4 regions of the Bradyrhizobium vignae genome follow, and region 2 is predicted to be linked to each of the others. Evidence: predicted binding sites of a transcription regulator. Region 2 holds the regulator's gene; each other region holds the start of a gene.
The links. Region 2 encodes LexA, which represses DNA repair genes until DNA is damaged. Its sites were predicted from a motif close to TGTTCNNNNTGTGTTCNG; they were not measured.

Region 1: a site for LexA is predicted at 2,014-2,031, ahead of BRAD3257_RS00840 (YifB family Mg chelatase-like AAA ATPase). Genes of this name have one in related genera too.
Region 3: a site for LexA is predicted at 2,559-2,576, ahead of BRAD3257_RS05445 (ribonuclease T2 family protein). Genes of this name have one in related genera too.
Region 4: a site for LexA is predicted at 3,364-3,381, ahead of BRAD3257_RS29545 (PA0069 family radical SAM protein). Genes of this name have one in related genera too.

Annotation. Positions count from the first base shown of each region.
Region 1 covers NZ_LS398110.1:172,124-177,210, reverse strand. The annotation lists gene BRAD3257_RS00845 (hypothetical protein) at 1-319, opposite strand, end outside; gene BRAD3257_RS00840 (YifB family Mg chelatase-like AAA ATPase) at 418-1,920, opposite strand; gene BRAD3257_RS00835 (PilZ domain-containing protein) at 2,184-2,429, shown strand; gene BRAD3257_RS00830 (tetratricopeptide repeat protein) at 2,510-3,295, shown strand; gene BRAD3257_RS00825 (CpaE/TadZ family protein) at 3,315-4,604, opposite strand; gene BRAD3257_RS00820 (CpaD family pilus assembly protein) at 4,601-5,087, opposite strand, start outside.
Region 2 covers NZ_LS398110.1:3,901,770-3,906,856, forward strand. The annotation lists gene BRAD3257_RS18995 (ComEC/Rec2 family competence protein) at 50-2,329, shown strand; gene BRAD3257_RS40065 (hypothetical protein) at 2,452-2,886, opposite strand; gene lexA (transcriptional repressor LexA) at 3,439-4,140, opposite strand; gene BRAD3257_RS19010 (molybdopterin molybdotransferase MoeA) at 4,316-5,087, opposite strand, start outside.
Region 3 covers NZ_LS398110.1:1,124,605-1,129,691, forward strand. The annotation lists gene BRAD3257_RS05430 (outer membrane protein) at 1-133, shown strand, start outside; gene BRAD3257_RS05435 (cold-shock protein) at 305-520, opposite strand; gene BRAD3257_RS05440 (23S rRNA (adenine(2030)-N(6))-methyltransferase RlmJ) at 773-1,633, opposite strand; gene BRAD3257_RS05445 (ribonuclease T2 family protein) at 1,822-2,514, opposite strand; gene BRAD3257_RS05450 (hypothetical protein) at 2,634-3,095, opposite strand; gene BRAD3257_RS05455 (hypothetical protein) at 3,280-3,573, shown strand; gene BRAD3257_RS05460 (DUF3617 domain-containing protein) at 3,618-4,148, shown strand; gene BRAD3257_RS05465 (ATP-binding protein) at 4,179-5,087, opposite strand, start outside.
Region 4 covers NZ_LS398110.1:6,060,800-6,065,886, forward strand. The annotation lists gene BRAD3257_RS29530 (glycosyltransferase family 39 protein) at 1-543, opposite strand, end outside; gene rnhB (ribonuclease HII) at 763-1,620, opposite strand; gene BRAD3257_RS29540 (VOC family protein) at 1,699-2,154, opposite strand; gene BRAD3257_RS29545 (PA0069 family radical SAM protein) at 2,179-3,342, opposite strand; gene BRAD3257_RS29550 (phosphoketolase family protein) at 3,553-5,087, shown strand, end outside.

The DNA of each region.
Region 1 (5,087 bases), 3.7 Mb from region 2:
CGACCGGCTGCGCGGCAATCGAGACAAGGCGCGTCGACGGATTGGCCTGGCAGGAGTCCGGCTCGTCGCCGAGGCCGTCGTCGACCACGGCGAAATCCGCAGCGCCCGCATCGTCGGTGATCTGGACCCGCACCGTGGCCCGCGCAGGATCATCGGTGAAGGCGACATGCACGCCGGCGGTCCAGAATAGGGAGGTGAGCTCGACCGATGTTTCGCCCAGCGCGATGCAGGGATGCGAAACCGATCCGATCTCGGTGCGGGCGAACACCGCAGCCGCCAATACAGGAACAACCGAGGCCAGGACCTTGAAACGCAACATGACGCTCTACTCGCCGGGCCCTGGGGAGAACTCGTTGGGCCTTATGGTTTGCAGAGCGTAAAGGAAACTCGTTACCGCCGGGTTGACGCGCGCGGCGCTTACGCGATCTGCCGCACATCCTCCGCGAGTGCGCGGTAGGAGAGCGCTTCGGCGAGGTGCAGCCGGCCGATCTTGTCGGCATGGTCTAGGTCGGCCAGCGTGCGCGCCACCCGCAGCACGCGGTGATAGCCGCGCGCCGACAGGCGCATGGTCTCGGCGGCATCCCTCAACAGCTTCTGGCCCTGCGCGTCCGGCTTCGCGATCTCCTCCAGTACCGAGGCTGGCGCCTCGGCATTGGTGCGGACATGGGGCAAGCCTGCATCCGCATAGCGCGCGAGCTGGATGTCGCGCGCCGCCGCAACGCGCGCGGCGACCTCGGCAGAGCCCTCCGCGGGCGGTGGCAGGATCAGGTCGGCGGCGGTCACCGCCGGCACCTCGATGCGCAGATCGATGCGGTCCATCAGGGGACCGGAGATGCGTGCCTGGTAATCGCCGGTGCAGCGGTCGATGCGCCCCCGCTTGCAGGCATAGCCGGGCTCGAACGCATTGCCGCAGCGGCAGGGATTCATCGCCGCGACCAGCATGAAGCGGGCAGGGTAGGTGACGCGGTGATTGGCACGCGACACCGCGACCTCGCCGTTCTCCAGCGGCTGGCGCAGTGAATCCAGCACGCGCGGATCGAACTCCGGCAGCTCGTCGGCGAACAGCACGCCCTGATGCGCCAGCGAGATCTCGCCGGGCTTGGCGCGCGCGCCGCCGCCGGTGAGCGCGGCCATGCTGGCCGAATGATGCGGCGAGCGGAACGGGCGCCGCGCCGTCAGTGCGCCGCCCTCGATCTCGCCGGCGACGGACGCAATCATCGAGACTTCGAGCAGCTCGCCCGGCGACAGCGGCGGCAGGATCGAGGGCAGGCGCGCGGCCAGCATCGATTTGCCGGCGCCGGGCGCGCCGATCATGAGCAGATGATGCCCGCCAGCGGCCGCGATCTCCAGCGCGCGCTTGGCGCTCTCCTGGCCCTTGATGTCGCGCAGATCGAGCGTGGAGGCGGCGGCCTCATGCACCCTAGGCGAGGGCCGCGACAGCACCTGCGTGCCCTTGAAATGGTTGGCGATCTGGATGAGCGAGCCAGCCGCAATGATCTGGATGTCCGGGCTCGCCCACGCCGCTTCGGAGCCGCAAGACGCAGGGCAGATCAGTCCTTCCTCGCGCATATTGGCGCCGATCGCGGCCGGCAGAACGCCGGCCACCGGCGCGATCGAGCCGTCGAGGCCGAGCTCGCCGAGCACGGTGAAGCCGGCCAGCGCATCCGGCGGGATCGCCCCGATCGCCGCCATCAGCCCGAGCGCGATCGGCAGGTCGTAGTGGCTGCCTTCCTTCGGGACGTCGGCCGGTGCCAGATTGACGGTGATCCGCCGCGCCGGCAGCGCCAGCCCCGAGGCGAGCAGCGCCGAACGCACCCGCTCGCGCGCCTCCGACCCCGCCTTGTCCGGAAGGCCGACGATGGCGAAGGCCGGCAGGCCCGGCGCGACCTGCACCTGCACGTCGACCGCGCGGGCCTCGATCCCCTCAAAGGCGACGGTAGAAACCCGTGAACCATGCCCGAACCAGCCTGCCCTTTCCTACAATTAGGGGTAGCAGAGGGCGGCCGTTTTCGCAAGAACAATACAGGAACAATGCTCAGAGCCCGCGCAAGTCCTAATCAGTCGTAAACGCGACGCTGAGACTACGTCTCGAATGCCGGTTTCCGTCCTCAGCACATTCCAACGAATGTCCGCTACTCCTGGGCTCGCGGGATGGGCCGTGATCTAACAAGTGAAGAAGCAAGATGCTGGTAAATCGCCGGAGAAGCGAACGTCGGGTGTGCAGCCGGCTCGCCAAGATCCATCTTGGGGCGGGCTCGCTGCCGCGGGATTGCACGATCACGGATATTTCGGATGGCGGCGTGAAAGTGGTGGCGGAATTCCTGGAAGTGCCGCCGCAATTCACCATCATCTTCGCGCCTGATTATTCCCGCCAATGCCGCCTGCGCTGGCGCATCGGCTGCGAATTCGGTGCCGAATTCGTCGACTGAACCTCAACAGGCGCGCCTCCTTAACGGGACTTTAGCGTTAATGGGTAAGCATCTCTGATCAGTTGCCGAGTGATCAGAGTATGTCCAAGCGTTCGTTCCTCGCTTTTCCCCCGGCGAGATATCTGTGTTCCGCCGTACTGATCCTTGCCCTCGGCGGCTGTCAGACCACCGGCATCGAGGACGTCACCGGTGCGCTCGGCGGCAAGCAGGCGTCCATCGCTGAGGCCGACAGCAAGGCCGACGCCAGGCCGGAGATGGACGCACTTCGCGAGCGTTATCGTGCCAAGCCCAGCGATCCCGCAATCGCGATCGAATACGGCAAGGCGCTGCGCGACAGCGGCCAGCGCGCGCAGGCGGTCGCGGTGCTCGAGCAGGCCGTGCTCGCCCATCCCGGCAACAAGGCGCTGCTCGCCGGCTATGGCCGCGCACTCGCCGACAACGGCAATTTCCAGCAGGCCTTCGACGTTCTCGGCCGGGCGCATTCGCCGGAGGATCCCGATTGGCGCATTCTGTCGGCGCAGGGCGCGGTGCTCGATCAGCTCGGCCGCAACGAGGAAGCCCAGCAATATTACGCCGCGGCGTTGAAGATCGTGCCGAACGAGCCGACCGTGCTGTCCAATCTCGGATTGTCCTATATGCTGCAAAACAATCTGTCGAAGGCCGAACAGGTGCTCGGCCGCGCTTATCAGCGCAATCAGAACGATGCGCGGGTCCGCGCCAATCTGGCCCTCGTGCTGGGATTGCAGGGGCGCGAGGCCGAGGCCGAAATCCTCGTGAAGGCAGATTTGCCGCCGGACCAGGCAGCGGCCAAGGTCGCGGCGCTGAAGCAGCTGCTGGCAAAGAAGCAGCAGCGGGCGGACAAGTAATCCGCCCCTCTGATGTACCCTACGACGCCTTGCGATGCGGGGCCGAGCCGCGCCCTGACCTGCCCTTCAGCTTCTTCAACAGCGGCTCGAGCAGCGAGCGCTTCGGCTTCTTCACGTCGCCGCGGCCGGCGAGGCGGTTCGCCATGTTCTGGAACAGGAGGGTGGTGCGGTGGGTCTTGGAGACCTCCGCGATCATCTGGCCGTTGTTGGCCGCGGTCGAGAACAGTTTCGAATCGAACGGGATCACCGCGATCGGCTGGCTCTCCATGGTCTTGGCGAACGCCTTGACCTCGATCTCCGCGCGCCGGTGCATGCCGACCTGGTTGAGGCAGTACAGCGGCGGCCGGTCGTTCGGCCGCGCTGTCTTCAGAACGGTCAGCATGTTCTTGGTGTTGCGCAAGTTGGCGAGATCGGGCTCGGCCACGATGACGATATCGTCGGCGTTCACCAGCGCGCGTCGCGTCCAGCCGGACCATTGATGGGGAACGTCGAGCACGATGCACGGCGTGGTCATGCGCAACGTGTCGAACACCGCGTCAAAAGCTTCGGCACCGAAATCGTAGACGCGGTCGAGCGTGGCGGGCGCCGCCAGCAGGCTGAGGCGATCGGTGCATTTGGCGAGCAGGCGCTCCATCAGCGCCGTGTCCGGCCGGTCCTGCGACAGCACCGCGTTGGCGATGCCCTGCACCGGGTCCTGGTTGTAGTCGAGACCCGCCGTGCCGAAGGCGAGGTCGAGATCGATCACGACGGAATCGAGCGAAAGGTCTCGCGCGATGGTCCAGGCCAGATTATGCGCGACGGTGGACGCGCCGACGCCGCCCTTGGCGCCGACCACCGCGATGACGCGGCCGGTGATGATGGCCTCGGACGCCGAGAACAGGCTGCAGATCGAGCGGACCACGTCGAGGGTTTCGACCGGTCCGACCACGTAGTCGTTGACGCCGCGGCGCACCAGCTCGCGATAGGGCGCGGTGTCATTGGGGCTGCCGATCACGACCACGCGGGTGCCGGGATCGCAGACGCCGGCGAGGTCGTCGAGTCCCTCCAGGATGTCGCGCGTGCCGTCGGACTCGATGACGATCACGTTCGGTGTCGGCATCGATTCATAGGCTTCGATCGCTGCAGCGAGGCCACCGTCCTTGGCGGTGAGGTGGGCCTTGGCGAGCCGGCGATCCTGGCCCGCCGCGGTCACTGCCTTGAGCGTCTGCTCGGTCTCGCAAAAGGCTTGCACCGAAATGCGAGGAACCGGCGCGATATGTTCGTCGGGGTGCAGCGGATCGTCCGCGTCTTCTTCGTCAAGCCGTGTCATTTGCCGGTATCGCTGAGTTTGGCCTTGTCGGATTCGGGCGAGGGCGTCGCGATCGGCGTGCCCTTGCGGTAACGGTCGAAGGCGATGTCGCGCCGTGCGGTATAGGCGGGTGTCTCGGCGCGCGGCTGCTCGAGGTCGGCCGGGTTGTCGATCATCGCGGCGAGATTGCGCTGGCTGGCGCAGCCCAGATTGAAATAAGGCCGGTTCTCGTTGTAGCCGGGGTCGAGGATGGAGGGGCCGACGTCTTCCGGCCACAGCCCGCACGGCCCGGCGACGGCCGCGATCTTCGAATAACTCAGGCGAATGGTCGGCAGCAGCCCGGGATCCTCAGGACGGTAGGGATGCTGGACGATGGCGCGCGAGGGCACGCCGCCGGACGTGAGCACGGAGCGGATCTCCTGATAGGTCGCAGCAGCCGCGCGCGAATTGGCGGTGTCGGCGGGCACGTCGACGACGACGGAGCCGGTGCCCTCGCGCACCCAG
Region 2 (5,087 bases):
CACGTTCCGGTAGCCTCCGCACCCGTCGCGTATCGTAAGGTGCAGGGGAATGGCGGAGCCGGGGCGGCCAGTACGCTCCCAGGGAGTTGCGGGGACGTGGCCGGTCGGCCGCGCCGCACCGGCTGGCGGCTTTGCGCCGGCGGGCTTTGGCGTCTGGCCGGCTACCGTCGCAACGTTGCGCGAATGGGCCCGCGCCGAGGCCGGGCCTGGTCGGCTGTTGCCGTGGGTGCCGGTCGCCTTCGGCGGCGGCATCGCGCTTTATTTCGCCGCAGATCATGAGCCGGTGCCGTGGGTGGTCGTCGCGACCGCGGCCGTTCTCGCGCTTGGCGCCGTGCTGCTGCGGCGGAGCCGGTTGTTTGCGCCCGCGATCGTGATCGCGGCGGTCGCCGCCGGCTTTGCCACGGCGACCTGGAAGACGGCGCGCATCGCCCACATCGTTTTGGCCAAGCCGCTCTATTCGGTGTCGCTGTCGGGCTTTGTGGAAGCACGCGACATCCGCGAGCGCACCGATCGCTTCGTACTGCGTGTCAGCGCGATGGAGGCGCAACGCAGCGACGTGAAGCTCGAGCGCGTCCGCCTCTCGGTGCGCAAGGGCACGGCGCCTGAAGTCGGCAGCTTCGTGCAATTGAAGGCGCGGCTGTTGCCGCCGATCTCGCCGGTGCGACCTGGCAGCTATGATTTCTCGCGCGATATGTTCTTCCAGGGCATTGGTGCCTCCGGTTTCGTGATGGGCGCGATCACGGCTTCGGTGCCGCCGGATGCCGGCGGCTTGCGGCTGCGCTACGCCGCCTTCATGCAGGGCCTGCGCGATGCGATCGACGCGCGCATCCGCTCAACGCTCGAAGGCGACAACCGCGCGATTGCGACCGCGCTGCTCACGGGACGGCGCGATGCGATCAGCACGCCCGTCAACGACGCCATGTTCATCTCGGGGCTCGGCCATGTGCTGTCGATCTCCGGCTATCACATGGCGGTCGTCGCCGGCGTCGTCTTCTTCGCAGTGCGCGCGCTGCTGGCGCTGATCCCGGGACTGGCGGCCGGCTTCGCCATCAAGAAATGGTCGGCGGCCGCTGCGCTGGCGGCGGCAGCGTTCTACCTGCTGCTGTCAGGCGCGGAGGTCGCGACACAGAGATCGTTCTTCATGACCGCGGTGGTGTTGATCGCCGTGATGGTCGATCGCCGCGCCATCACCTTCCGAACCCTCGCTGTGGCCGCGCTGATCGTGCTCGCGGTCGCGCCCGAAGCGCTGGTGCATCCCAGCTTCCAGATGTCCTTCGTCGCGACGCTCGGGCTGGTGGCGCTGGTGCAGATCGGCATGCCGAACCTGCTTGCATCGCCCGATCATTCGACGACAGCGCGCATCGCGCTGTGGGGCGGCCGCGAGATCGCGATGCTGTTGCTGGCTTCGTTGATCGCGGGGCTTGCGACCACGCCCTATGCCGCTTTCCACTTCCATCGCGTGACGCCATACGGCGTGCTCGCCAATCTCGGCGCGATGCCGGTGGTCTCGGCGCTGGTGATGCCGGCGGGGCTTTTAGGGTTGCTCGCGGCGCCCTTCGGCCTCGACGGCGTGTTCTGGTGGCTGATGGGGATCGGCATTGACTGGATGGTCGCGGTCTCGCGCTGGGTGGCGGCCCTACCGGGCGCAGTTGGCCGCATTCCGGCGTTCGGAATCGCGCCGTTGATCGCGGCCAGCCTCGGGATCATCGTGATGGGCCTGTTGCGCACGCCCTTGCGCTTGTCCGGCGCCCTGGTGCTGCTGGTAGCGATCCTCTGGGGACTGTCGGTGCGGCAGCCCGATATCCTGATTGCCGGGGATGGCGCGAGCGTCGCGGTCCGGGGCGGCGACGGGCGTTTGCATGTGATCCGCGCGAGCAAGGATGGCTTTCTGCTGAGGGAATGGTTAGCCGCCGATGCCGATCCGCGCGATGCCGCCAACGCCTCGTTGGCGAGCGGTGTGTCATGTGACGAGTCCGGCTGCGTGGCGCCGCTTGCGGACGGGCGGCTGGTCGCGCTTTCTCTGCGCATCGACGCGCTGGCTGATGATTGCAGCCGCGCTGCGTTGGTGGTGACGGCGCGGCCCGCGCCGCCCGATTGCGCAGCGATGGTGGTCGATCGGTCGCGCCTTGCCAGTCAGGGCGCGCTGGCTCTGACGCAAAACGGAGAGGGTTTCTCGGTGCAGGTGGTGAGGGCGAGAGGCGCAAGCCGCCCTTGGCTGCCGGCCGGCGCCGGCGAGGGGGATTTCGACGGCAGCCTTGCGCCGAAGACGGCCGTGCCCCGCAATCGGGACGCAACGCCATCGGAGGCCGACTTGCAGGCTGACGATTGAGGATCGATGCGGAGGAGGCGCGGGATTCTGCAGGACGCAAACCATACCATCTCGCCGGCCTCAGCCGGCGATGGCATTTCAAGTTCTGGCCCTCGACAAATCGGCCGGGGGCGCGCCGACGATCAGCCGATCGGCAGGCGTGTGATCGTGGACCTCGTCTCGGCGACGATCTGCGGCTTGTGCTCGCGCTCGCCAACCGGCTGGGTCACCGGCAGTTGCAGCACGGTCGCGCGCTGGCCTTCGACGAGCTGCGTCACCAGCACGTACTTGCCGTCGGGAAATTCGATCGCGTCATGATGGCGATCGGGAATGTGCGGATCGATCTTGCCGAACTTGCCGACGCGGGAGTTGACGGTGCGCGTCCAGATCCAGCGGTTGTCGTAACGAACGTTGTCGGCGAAAGCGAGCTCCGTTCCCGGCAGCAGGCAGACCGCGACGGAGAGATCGGCTTCAGAGGCGAAGCCGCGTGTCGAGGTGCCGCGGAAGGTTGTCGTGACGATCGTCTCGCCGACTTCGGCAGGGCGCGTCGCGACGGCATGCAGGCTATAGTCACACATCGGGTGCTCCTCATGCGAAGATAGCAAGCCGCACCTCTCTTGGAGGCGCAGGCCTCTATCAGGGTGAAGCATACAACGTTCTGCTCGGTTGTGGGCAAATCTGCGGCTGGGCTTCGCGAGCCGCGATCACATTATCTTTCCCGGATTCGATAGGAACAAAGCCGACGCCTGTGCATTCGAACGGCGCCAATGTCAGCGCCCCGCGGGTGCTGACCGGCTCGCTTATTGCCGGCTCGATTGCGGAGAGCTGCGCATCACATTCCGCGCGTCGCGAATTCGTACTGGCTCGATTGCTTGCGCACATGGCGGTGCGACTGTGTGGCAATGGCCTGCGACGCTGATGCTGCGATCAGCGCTGCAATGATTGTCCATGAAACATCTGGCGGGTGGCGTCTCCTCGAAGCTGTGGCCGCGAAGCGATGTTGCTTCGTGCGGCGTGCCGAGGATCTCGCACCGGAAAAAGGACCGAATAGTCTGAGCAGAACCGGAAAGACCATCCAGCCAGAGCGGAAAATGATCCGCTCCAAGAGGTGTCCAACGACCGCAGACCGCTCAGTACTTCCGGTAGAGCCCGATCAGCTTGCCCTGAATCTTCACGCGGTTCGGCGGAAGAATGCGGACCTCGTAGGCGGCATTGGCTGGCTCGAGTGCGATCGAGGCGCCGCGGCGGCGGAAGCGCTTGAGCGTGGCCTCCTCGTCATCGATCAGCGCCACCACGATGTCGCCGGTATCGGCGCTCTCGTTGCGCTGGATCAGCGCCATGTCGCCATCGAGGATGCCGGCCTCGACCATCGAATCGCCGCGCACTTCGAGAGCGTAGTGCTCGCCCGCGCCGAGCATGTCGGGCGGTACGCTGATGGTGTGGCTGCGGGTCTGCAACGCCTCGATCGGCGTGCCGGCCGCGATGCGGCCCATCACGGGCACCGCGACGGGACGCTCGCCCTCGTCAACAGGCGGGCTGGAGCTCGCGCGCACCTTGCCGAGATTGCCCTCGATGACGCTCGGCGTGAAGCCGCGGCGATTGCCGGCAGCGGCCTGGAGTTCGGGCAGCTTGATCACCTCGATGGCGCGGGCGCGGTTGGGCAGGCGGCGGATGAAGCCGCGCTCCTCGAGCGCAGTGATCAGGCGATGAATGCCTGACTTCGAGCGCAGGTCGAGCGCATCCTTCATCTCGTCGAAAGACGGCGGCACGCCGCTTTCCTTCAGACGTTCGCTGATGAACCGCAGAAGCTCGTATTGTTTGCGCGTCAACATCTCGACCAAAGTCCCCCGGTTGATGTCGTTCGATTCCGAGACGATGAATTCAGCGATAAGCCGCTACATCCTCGAAACAAATCATGAACGGACACTATATGTTCGATATGTGTTCCGCAACTGCTTAATTTACGGTGAACGGGGCAAATCTCGCGGAATGCGTGTGCCGTGCAGCTCAGACGGGGAGCCGCAGCACCTCGCAAGGCGTGCCGGCCTCGGCCTTCGGCGCGAACGGCGCGCGTACGAGAAGTACCTGTGCCGCAGCGAGATTCGCAAGCAGAGAGGAGTCCTGATGGCGGACGGGAAGGGCGACGAGCGTGCCGTCGCCGCGCAGTTCCAGTCGCGCACGCAGATAATCCTCGCGCTGGTCATTGGCCCCGAGATCGCGGCCCAGCACGGCGCATTCGCGGCGATGATGAATCACCGAACGGCCTGACAGGGCGCGAATCAGCGGCACCATGAACAGGAAGGCGCACACGTATGATGACACGGGATTGCCGGGCAGGCCGATCACGCGCATGGCGCCGAGCCGTCCGTGCATCATCGGCTTGCCGGGCCGAATCGCGATCTTCCAGAACGCCATCGAGATGCCTTCGCCCTTCAGCGCCTGCTGAACCAGATCGTGATCACCGACCGATGCGCCACCGGTCGTGATCAGGATGTCGGCGCCGCTCTCGCGAGCGCGGCGGATGCCGGCGGAAGTGGCCTCCAGCGTGTCGGCGGCAACGCCGAGATCGATGGTCTCGGCGCCCTCGCTGCGGGCGAGCGCGTGCAGGGCATAGCCATTGGAATAGACGATCTGGCCGCGACCGGGCGCGGTGCCCGGCATCACCAGCTCATCGCCGGTGGCAAGGATCGCGACCCTCGGACGGCGGCAGACGGCGAGCTGCGGATGATTCATCGCAGCGGCGAGCGCGAGATCGCGCTCGGTGAGACGGGTTCCTTTG
Region 3 (5,087 bases), 2.8 Mb from region 2:
CTTCGCGCCGAACTGGAGCGCCAAGCTCGAATATCTCTACATCGATCTGTCGACGAGCCAGTTCGCCATTACGGGCGTGTCAAACGGCTATAGCGCCAGCGTTGTCCGCGCAGGCGTGAACTATCACTTCTGACATCCAAAGAAGAAAATACCGGACCAGCCTCCCGGCCGCTCGCGGCCGGGATTTTTTTACTCAGGGCTCGCTAAAGCATGATCCGGAAAAGTGCGAAGCGGTTTTCCGGAAAGATCATGCGTAAACAACAAGCTAAAGCGCGATGACGATTCATCCAAATCTCATTGCGCTTTAGGAGAGGATCACCAAATTGACCGCTTTCGGTCCCTTCCCCTTCTTGTCCGGTTCGACTTCGAAAGTAATACGCTGTCCTTCGGCAAGGTCTTTCAGTCCCGCCCGCTCCACAGCGGTGATGTGAACGAATACATCGCGACCGCCGTCATCGGGCTTGATGAAGCCGTAGCCGCGCTCGCCGTTGAAGAACTTGACCGTTCCCGTCATGGCCATCGGGAAACTCCCCCTCATTGCTCCTCCGCCGCGACGCAGACTCACGTCACGACATGACCGGGCCTCACGCAGCCCGGGAGCTGGCCATCCTTCGACGGACCTCATCGGTCCGGCGGGATCTTTCTTAGGGCCTTCACTCCGCCGCAACCATTCGCGGAAGCGGAACGTAAAGCCAGTCACAGAAACAGCATAATACGGTTCTTTGCAGATTGACTACGGGTCCTGCATATTTTTCCCAAGAATGCCGGAGTGTTACGGTCTCGGCACCTCCAATCGGAATCTGGCAGCCCCGCCCTGGCCGAGCGGCATTTCCAGCTCGGGCAGGATGGTCTTGAGCTCGCCGTGCAGCGTATAGGGCGGATTGACGATCAGGAGCCCAGTGGAGGTGAGGGCGGCGCCGTCGGCTTGCGGCGCGACGCTGAATTCGAGGCGCAGGCATTTCCCCGGCGGCTTTGCTGCAGCTGCGAGCCGCGCGACCGTTTGGGCCAGCGTGTCGGTGGCCCGCCGGTTCTTGGCCGGATACCAAATGACATAGATACCGGTCGGCCATTTTGCGAAGGCCGCCGCGAAGGCCTCGCCCAGCCGCTCGAACTCGTCCTTGGCTTCGAACGGCGGGTCGATCAGCACGAGGCCGCGCCGCTCCTTCGGCGGCACGAAGGCCGGCAGCGCCACCCAGCCGTCGAGATCGACCACGCGGGCCTGCTCGTCGCGGCGCAGCACGTCGATCAGCGCTTTCCGCGCCTTCGGCTCGAGCTCGCAGGCGACGAGGCGGTCTTGCGGTCTGAGCAGGCCGCGCGCAATCAGCGGCGAGCCTGGATAAGCCCTAAGCTCGCCCTTCGGATTGAAGGCGCGGACGATGTCGAGATAGGGCTTGATCAGCGCCGCGGTCTCGTTCGACAGGCGCGCCTGCAGCAGCCGCGCAATGCCGGTCAGCCATTCGCCGCCGCGGCGCGCCTCGTCGCTGTCGAGATCGTAGAGCCCGGCGCCGGCATGGGTGTCGATGACGCGGAACGCCGCGGGCTTGTCCTGCAAGTAAGTGAGGATGCGCGCCAGCACGATGTGCTTGATGACATCGGCGAAGCTGCCGGCGTGGAAGGCGTGGCGGTAGTTCATGAAACAGCACTACGCCACGTGATGGCTTCAGCAAAGAGGCACGATCACATGTCCCGGACGCGGTGCAGCGCGTAACGCTGCGCCGCTGAGCCGGGACCCAGCTCTTTTTCGTATTGGGCCTCAGATCAGCAGCGCACTACGCCGCGGTTCGCGGCGTAGTGCGCTGAATCCCGGCCACAAGAGCGGGGCTACCCGCCCCTGATCGGCGGCATCGTCACCTGGTCGCGGCGGCAGGCGCGGCGCTCGATCTCGTCGCAGGCGCGGAATTGCAGGTCCTTGCTGAGGCAGATGCGGACCTCGGAGAGCCGGGTCCGGTTGCAGGTGACCGAGATGGCGGCATTGCTGAGACCGGGATTGGCCTTGATGAAGGCTTCCTCGACCTCCGCCGGCGCCACGGTCTTGGCCTGCGACAGATCGAGATATTCGGGCGGAATCTTGATCGCGGCGCGCGCCTTGCGGATCGTCTCGAAATAGCTGCGGCCTTCGAGCCCGGAGCAGGTGCCGTGTTTGTCCCATTCGTTGAAGATCAGGCCCGGCGCCGGCATCAGGTCGAGCATCGAGGAGACGATGCTGCGATTCAGCCGCGGCGCCGGCCGCTGGCAGTATTCCGGAAAGCCGTTCTCATATTGCGGCCACAGCCCATGCACCACGAAAGCGTAAGGCCGTCCCCCGCATTGCATCTGTGACCGGCCGCCGCGTTCGGCCGCTTCCTCGCAGAACGATGGCGACCATGACAGCGAAAGCACATAGAAGTCGAATTCGCCGGGCGCGTTCTGCCGCTTGTCCTGGGCCTTCGCACCGCCGGCGAGAGTTGCCAACCCGGCAGCAAGGGTCAGCGAGATCATCAGACGGGACAACGAACGCAATCTGGAATAAAACATGGCGACGCCCTCAACTAGACTGTGCACGCAGCCTAGCAGGCGGTTGGAACATTTCAAGAACAAAATTTGGAGCCGCTCTCGTGCGCCGGCCGATCAGCCCGAATCAGGCGCTCTTCGGATCAGGGTTTGGCGGCGCGGCAGGCCGGGTTGTAGGCCCAATTGCGATCGAGCCCGACCACGCACCACTCGACGCCGTTGCCGTAGCCGGCAAAGCCGCCGTCCTCGATGAGCGAGAAATGCACCCTGCGCACCTTGCCGTCGTTGAGCATGGCGTCAGCGGTGCAATAGCGGCGCGGAATGTTATCGGACTGCCAGGGGCGGAACGCGACCTCGCGAACGGCCGAGAAGCCGGTGATCTTCAAGGAGGAATTCCAGAACGAGCTTTCTTTCTCCCAGAACTGGGTGGCGATCGTCGGCAGCGCCTTGTCGCAATCGGCAACGGCGCCGTCGTAGCGCGGGCCGCTCAGCCAGAAATTCAGCTCAAGTCCGTTGGCGGCCTTGGCTTCGCCGAGCGACAGTGCCCCGAACATGAGGCCGAGCACGGCGGCGAAGCGGAGCGATTTCGAGGAGGGGGCGCGCATGATCAATCCAGACAGCTGAGGTCTTGCGAAGGTCGGACGGTGCCGCGAAGGCCGGGGGAGGTCAAGTGCAGCGCGGCAACACTTCGCCAGGAGTTGACCAAGACGTCGCGGCCAACTGGCCTTCGGTTCTTTTCACTTCCATCCCGGCACCGTAAACTGCCGCTAACAAATTGGAGTGACAGGAATGCGAATCATTGCGGCCGCGGGCCTTCTTGCCTTGGGGTTGATGGCGAGCCAATCGGCGCGCGCCGATATCCTTCCGGTGCCTCCGTTCAAGGGCAACGACACCGGCGGCATCATCGCCTATTCGATGGCGACCCAGGTCGACGCGCGGCAGGTCGCGGTCGATCACTGCGCACGCTACGGCAAGGTCGCGAAATTCCTCGGCGTGCAGGCCTATGAGGGCGGTTACATCTCGTTCTCCTGCCGCTGGGTGCCCTATGGCGCCGCCGATCGGCCGATCCGCACGCTCTACTGAGGCGTTGTCGAAACGCCGCAATCTGTTGGCCGGGAGCTTCCCACATGACGCGCAAACTCGCTTTGCTCGGCTCGACGCTTTGCCTCGCGTTGTCGGCAGGTAGCGCCAGTGCCGATGACCTGCCGGTGCGCAAGGCCGGTCTTTGGGAGATGAAGCTGGTCACATCAGGCTCGCCCGTGCCCGAGATGACCATGCAGCACTGCACCGACGAGACCGTCGACAAGGAGATGAGCAACAACGTCTCCCCGATGGCCAAGCAGATCTGCGCCAAGCAGGAGATCAGGAAGACCGCGACCGGCTATGTCAGCGATTCCGAGTGCAGCGTCGCCGGCGTCAGCACGACCTCGCATGCCGATATCACTGGCGATTTCAACTCGGCCTACACGGTGAAGACGACCTCGCATGCGCAAGGCGGCGTCGCCGGCGCGGCGGGGCGCGATAACACCACGACGCTGCAAGCCAAGTGGCTGGGAGCCTGCAAGCCGGAGCAAAAGCCCGGCGACATCGTGATGCCAGGCGGTTTCAAGATGAACGTGCGCGACATGGACAAGCTGAAGGCGCTGCTGCCGAAGTAGGGTGAGATGGTCGTGAGACCGTAGCCCGAGCTACACCGGAATCCTCACGCTCGCCCTCAATCCGCCCATCGGGCTGTCACCCAGCGTGATGTCGCCGCCATGCGAGCGGGCGATGTCGCGGGCGATGGCGAGGCCGAGGCCGGTGCCGCCTTCGTCCTGGTTGCGGGCGTTGTCCAGCCGGAGGAACGGCTTGAACACCTCTTCGCGCAAGTGAGCGGGAATGCCTGGGCCGTCGTCGTCGATCGTGACGGTGAGATAACGGTGATCGCGCTGGCCTGTGATGGCGATCGCCTTGCCGTAGCGCGCCGCGTTGGTGACGAGGTTGGCGAGGCAGCGCTTGAACGAGGCGGGCTTCACCGTCACCACCGGCAACCCGTGGAAGGCCACGGTTGCAGTGTGGCCATGGCGCTCGGCATCGCTGCGCAACTCCTCGAGCGCTTGCGCCATGTCGGTCGGCTGCGACTGCTCGCCGGAATCGCCGCGGGCAAACGCGAGGTAATCCTCGAGCATCATCGACATCTCGTCGACATCCTTGCGCATGCCCTCGAGCTCGGGGCTGTCACCGATCAGCGCCAGCTCGAGCTTGAAGCGGGTCAGGATGGTGCGCAGATCGTGGCTGACGCCGGCGAGCATCGCGGTGCGCTGCTCCATCGTGCGCTCGATGCGCGACTTCATCTCGAGGAAGGCGACCGCCGCGCGCCGCACCTCGCGTGCACCACGCGGCCTGAAATTTGGCGCCTCGCGGCCCTTGCCAAAACTTTCGGCGGCATCGGCAAGGCGCAGGATCGGCTTGATCTGGTTGCGCAGGAACAGCACAGCGACGATCAGGAGGATCGAGGACGTGCCGACCATCCAGAACAGGAAAATCTCCGAATTCGAGGCGTAGGCGGCGCTGCGCTGCGCGAACACGCGCATCACGGCGTCGTCGAGCTGGATGCG
Region 4 (5,087 bases), 2.2 Mb from region 2:
GAGAAAGATCGCCGCAGGCGTCGTCAGCAGCAAGAGTCCCGCTTCGATCGACCAGGCGAACCAGGCATTGCCGCGGCGCTGGCCGATGATCTGCCAGGAGTGCAGCAGCAATAGCGCCCAGAGCGGCCGCGCCAGGACCAGCGGCCCGAAGTCGAGCGCGGACGAGGAGAACGCCAGCGCGGTCATGGTCAGGAGCACGGCGAGCACCGCGTGCTGGGAGCCGACCACGGCGCGAGACAGATGAAAGAGCGCGATGAAGGTCGCGATCTCGCACACCTCGGCAAGCACATAGACGCCGAACATATGACCGCCGGCCGCGCGATAGGCGATGTCGGCGAGCCAGACCGGCAGCGGCGGGCCGAGGTCGGTGCCGACCTGGTACTCGCGGCCGAAGGCCAGCAGCGTCGCAAGAGTGCCGGGCGGGCTGCGGTAGAACACCAGCGCCACGAACAGCCACATCGCCGCCTGAAGCAGCACGGCGATCCATACGATCAGCCGCGGCCGGGCGCGAATGAGCTCGATGACCAGGGAGGTAAACCGCATGCAACGTCCGAATGATGCAGCCAGTCCAGCCGGCCCTATTCGCTCACATTCGATTTGATAATGGGCGCTGCGCGTCGTGGCAACTTTGGTGTGCTCGTCATGCCCGGGCTTATCCCGCCTGCGCGGTCGAAGCCGGCGCGGCGAAGGCCCGAAGATCCACACGCGGATGGCCGGATCAAGCCGGGCCATGACGGATGAGGGTGCGGCGGGGCCGTCGTCCTAGAGAGTTGCCGATCCGTCGATCTCAATTTGCGCGTCCATCTGTACCTCGACCTCGGTCACCGAGAACAAGTCCCGCTCCGGCGCGACGGTCCAAGGCATGTGCTTGGCGCGGGCGGCGGCGACGGGGGCGAAGAAGCTGCGGTGATGGATGGACGGGCCGAGACGGTCGAGCGCCTCGAGATGTTCGGGGACGGCATAGCCCTTGTGCTGCTCGAAGCCGTAGCCGGGGCAGTCCTGCGCCAGCGCGCACATCAGCCGGTCGCGGGTAACCTTGGCGACAATGGATGCCGCGGCGATCGACAGCACGATGCCGTCGCCGCCGATCACCGCCTCGCAATCGCATTCCGTGTCGAGCCGGTCGCGGCCGTCGACGAAGACGTGCCTGGGCGTCTCGGGCAGTGCCACCACGGCGCGCTTCAGCGCCCATAGCGAGGCGCGCAGGATGTTGTCGCGGTCGATGCGCGCGGGCGAGGCGACGACAACCGAGACCTGCGCGGTGGCGCAGATCTTGTCGAACAGTTTTTCGCGCTCCTCGGCGGTCAGGCGCTTGGAATCATCGATGCCGCGCGGAATGCGGTCGGGATCGAGAATCACCGCCGCCGCCACCACGGGGCCGGCGAGCGGGCCGCGGCCGGCCTCGTCGCAACCGGCGACCGGCCAGACGCCGCGCTTGATCAACGCGCGCTCGCGACGAAAGCTGGGGGGAGCAATGGCAATGATACCTTTCTTGCCGGCAGCAACCTGCGGAGCGCCAGCCGCAGGCGTCTTGACCGCCTTGTCAGGCGCGGCCTTCTTCGCGGCCTGCTTCTTGGGCGCGTCTTTGGCTGGATTCTTGGCGGACTTGTCCCGAATCATGGCCGGGATCGTGCGCAAGGGGCTTCGCCAGCGCAACCTGGAACCCAGGATAATTCCCGTTATTCAGGCTGGCCGCCCCTATTCCGCCAGATGCACCCGTCGGTCCTCGCCCACCTCGATGCCAGGCGCGACCACGACCTCCCAGACATGGCCGTCGGGATCAGCAAAATAGCCGCAATAGCCACCGTAATCGGTCTCGTGCGCCGCCTTCAGCAAGGCGGCTCCCTTCCCGATGGCGAAGGCCAGCACCTGATCGACCTCCCCGCGCGTCGCGCAATTCCAGGCGAGCGTGGTGCCACGAAAGGTCGTGGGCCTCGGCCGGTCAGGCACCGATGCGTCGGCCGCGAGCCGATCCCAATGATAAAGCGCGAGCACCGGACCTCCGGTGTCGTAGAAGGCGACCGCCTCGCCGGTCGCCTTCAGGCGGCGCGAGAAGCCGAGTGCGTCGTAAAACGCGATACTCGCGCGGATGTCGCTGACACCCAACGTAATGACGGTCAGTCGTGGCACCGGCACGGCGAGTTCCTTAACCACGCTATGCCTCTTCCGTTTGTCCGGTCAGAACAGGCTGAGCTGGTCGCCGTTCCGCTTCGGCCGCGCAAAGTGGTCCGTCGTCAGCTTGGAGCGCCGCTTGTTGAGGCCGAGTCTGTCGCAGGCGATCTCGAAGCGGCGGCCGATGGTCCAGGCCATCGGGCCGGTGCCCTTCATCCGCTCGCCCCATTTCGCATCGTAGTCGCGTCCGCCGCGCATGTCGCGGATCAGGGTGAAGACGTGGCGGTAGCGGTCCGGATAGTTCGCCATCAGCCATTCGCGGAAGAGATCGCGGACCTCCAGCGGCAACCGCAGCAGCACGTACGAGGCCTCCTTGACGCCGGCGTGGGCGGCGGCATCGAGGATTCGTTCGATCTCGGAATCGTTCAGCGCCGGAATCACGGGCGCAACCATCACCGTGGTGGGAATGCCGGCATCAGAGAGCTGCTTCAGCGCCTCCAGCCGCCTCGGTGGTGTCGAGGCCCGCGGCTCCATGGTGCGCGCCAGCTTCGGGTCGAGCGAGGTGACGGATATCGCGACCTTGGCGAGGTTGCGCTTGGCCATCCGCGCGAGAATGTCGATGTCGCGCACGACCAGCGCCGACTTGGTGACGATGCCGACCGGATGGCTAGCGCGTTCCAGCACCTCGAGGATGCCGCGCATGATCTTTCGCTCGCGTTCGATCGGCTGATAGGGATCGGTGTTGGTGCCGATCGCGATCATCCGCGGCTCGTAGCCGGGTGCGGCGAGCTCCTTCTCCAGCAGCGAAGGTGCCTCAGGCTTCGCGAACAGTTTTGACTCGAAGTCCAGCCCCGGCGAGAGGCCGAGATAGGCATGTGTCGGCCTCGCGAAGCAATAGACACAGCCATGCTCGCAGCCGCGATACGGATTGATCGAGCGGTCGAAGCCGATGTCGGGGGAGTCGTTCCGGGTGATGACCTTGCGCGAGGTGTCGACACCGACCGTGGTCCTGAACGGCGGCAGCTCTTCCAGGCTCTGCCAGCCGTCATCGAAAGCGACGCGCGCCTCGGCCTCGTAGCGGCCGGTGGCATTGGATTGTGCTCCCCGCCCTCGCCGGCGCGCGCGGTCGATGGCGACGCCAAGCTCGGGGAAATCTGAAGGCGCACCCGCCGGCTCGGAGGGCGCCGTGACCGGCGGGTGCTTGAGGGCACGAGAGGATGCTCGACTCATGAGCCCAACATAGCACGCAAACGGAACAAATCAAGAACAAGAACAAAAAACGCGAAAACAACCCCATGCAAAGTAGCCACCCAAATTTCGGGCGCGCGCCTTTGACATCACGCAACACGCCGGTCGCGACGATTTCGTTTGATCCCGCACAGGGATCGATCGCGCCGGAACAAAGTTGGTGACGATCTCTGGGTGAAAGCCGACAGGAACATGACAATTCAACAAAAAACGGCCGCCGCGAGCAGCGACCTCGGTCTGCTCGATCGCTATTGGCGCGCCGCCAACTACCTCTCCGTCGGGCAGATCTACCTGCTCGATAATCCGCTGCTGCGCGAGCCGTTACGACCCGAGCACATCAAGCCGCGTTTGCTCGGCCATTGGGGCACGACGCCCGGCCTGAACTTCATCTACGCCCATCTCAACCGCGTCATCCGCGCGCTGGACCTCAACGTGATCTATGTCTGCGGTCCCGGCCATGGTGGACCGGGCATGGTCGCCAACACCTACCTCGAAGGCACCTACAGCGAGATCTATCCCGACATCGCGCGGGATACCGACGGATTGCGCAAGCTGTTCAGGCAGTTCTCCTTCCCCGGCGGCATTCCGAGCCATGCGGCGCCGGAGACGCCGGGCTCGATCCACGAAGGCGGCGAACTCGGCTACGCGCTGGTGCACGCCTATGGCGCGGCATTCGACAACCCCGATTTGATCGTCGCCTGCGTCGTCGGCGACGGCGAGGCGGAAACCGGCCCGTTAGCTGCGTCCTGGCATTCGAACAAGTTCCTGAACCCGGCCCATGACGGCGCGGTGCTGCCGATCCTGCATCTCAACGGCTACAAGATCGCAAATCCGACCGTGCTCGGGCGGATGCAAGATGCGGAGATCCGCGATCTCTTCCATGGGTTCGGCCATGAGCCGCTGTTCGTTGCGGGCGATGATCCCAAATTGATGCACCACGCCATGGCGGATGCGCTCGATGTCGCGCTCGCCAGTATCCGCTCGATCCAGCAGCACGCCCGTGACGGGCGCACGAGCGTCGGGCGGCCGCGCTGGCCGATGATCGTGCTGCGCAGCCCGAAGGGCTGGACTGGCCCGAAGGAAGTCGACGGCAAGAAGGTCGAGGGTTTTTGGCGCGCGCATCAAGTGCCCGTCGCGAGCTGCCGCGAGAACCCGGCGCACCTCAAGCTGCTCGAACACTGGATGCGCAGCTATGAGCCCGAAAAGCTGTTCGACGCGAACGGCGCGCTCATTCCCGAGCTCCAGGCGCTCGCGCCCGAAGGCGTCAGGCGCATGGGCGCCAATCCACATGCCAATGGCGGCCTCCTGAAGAAAGAGCTGAAGCTGCCCGACTTTCGCAGCTTCGCAATCGAGGTGCCGCAGCCCGGCGGCACCGTGGCGGAAGCGACGCGCGAGCTCGGCAAATTCCTGCGCGACGTCATTCGCCTCAATGCGCAACAACGCAATTTCCGCATCGCGGGCCCGGACGAGACGGCGTCGAACCGGTTAGACGCCGTGTTCGAAGCGACCGAACGCGTCTGGATGGAACCGATCGAGCCTTACGACGTGCATCTCGCGCAGGATGGGCGCGTGATGGAAGTCTTGAGCGAGCATCTCTGCCAGGGCTGGCTGGAAGGCTATCTGCTGACCGGACGGCACGGCTTCTTCTCCTGCTACGAAGCCTTCATCCACATCGTGGATTCCATGTTCAACCAGCATGCCAAATGGCTGAAGGTTACGCGCGACCT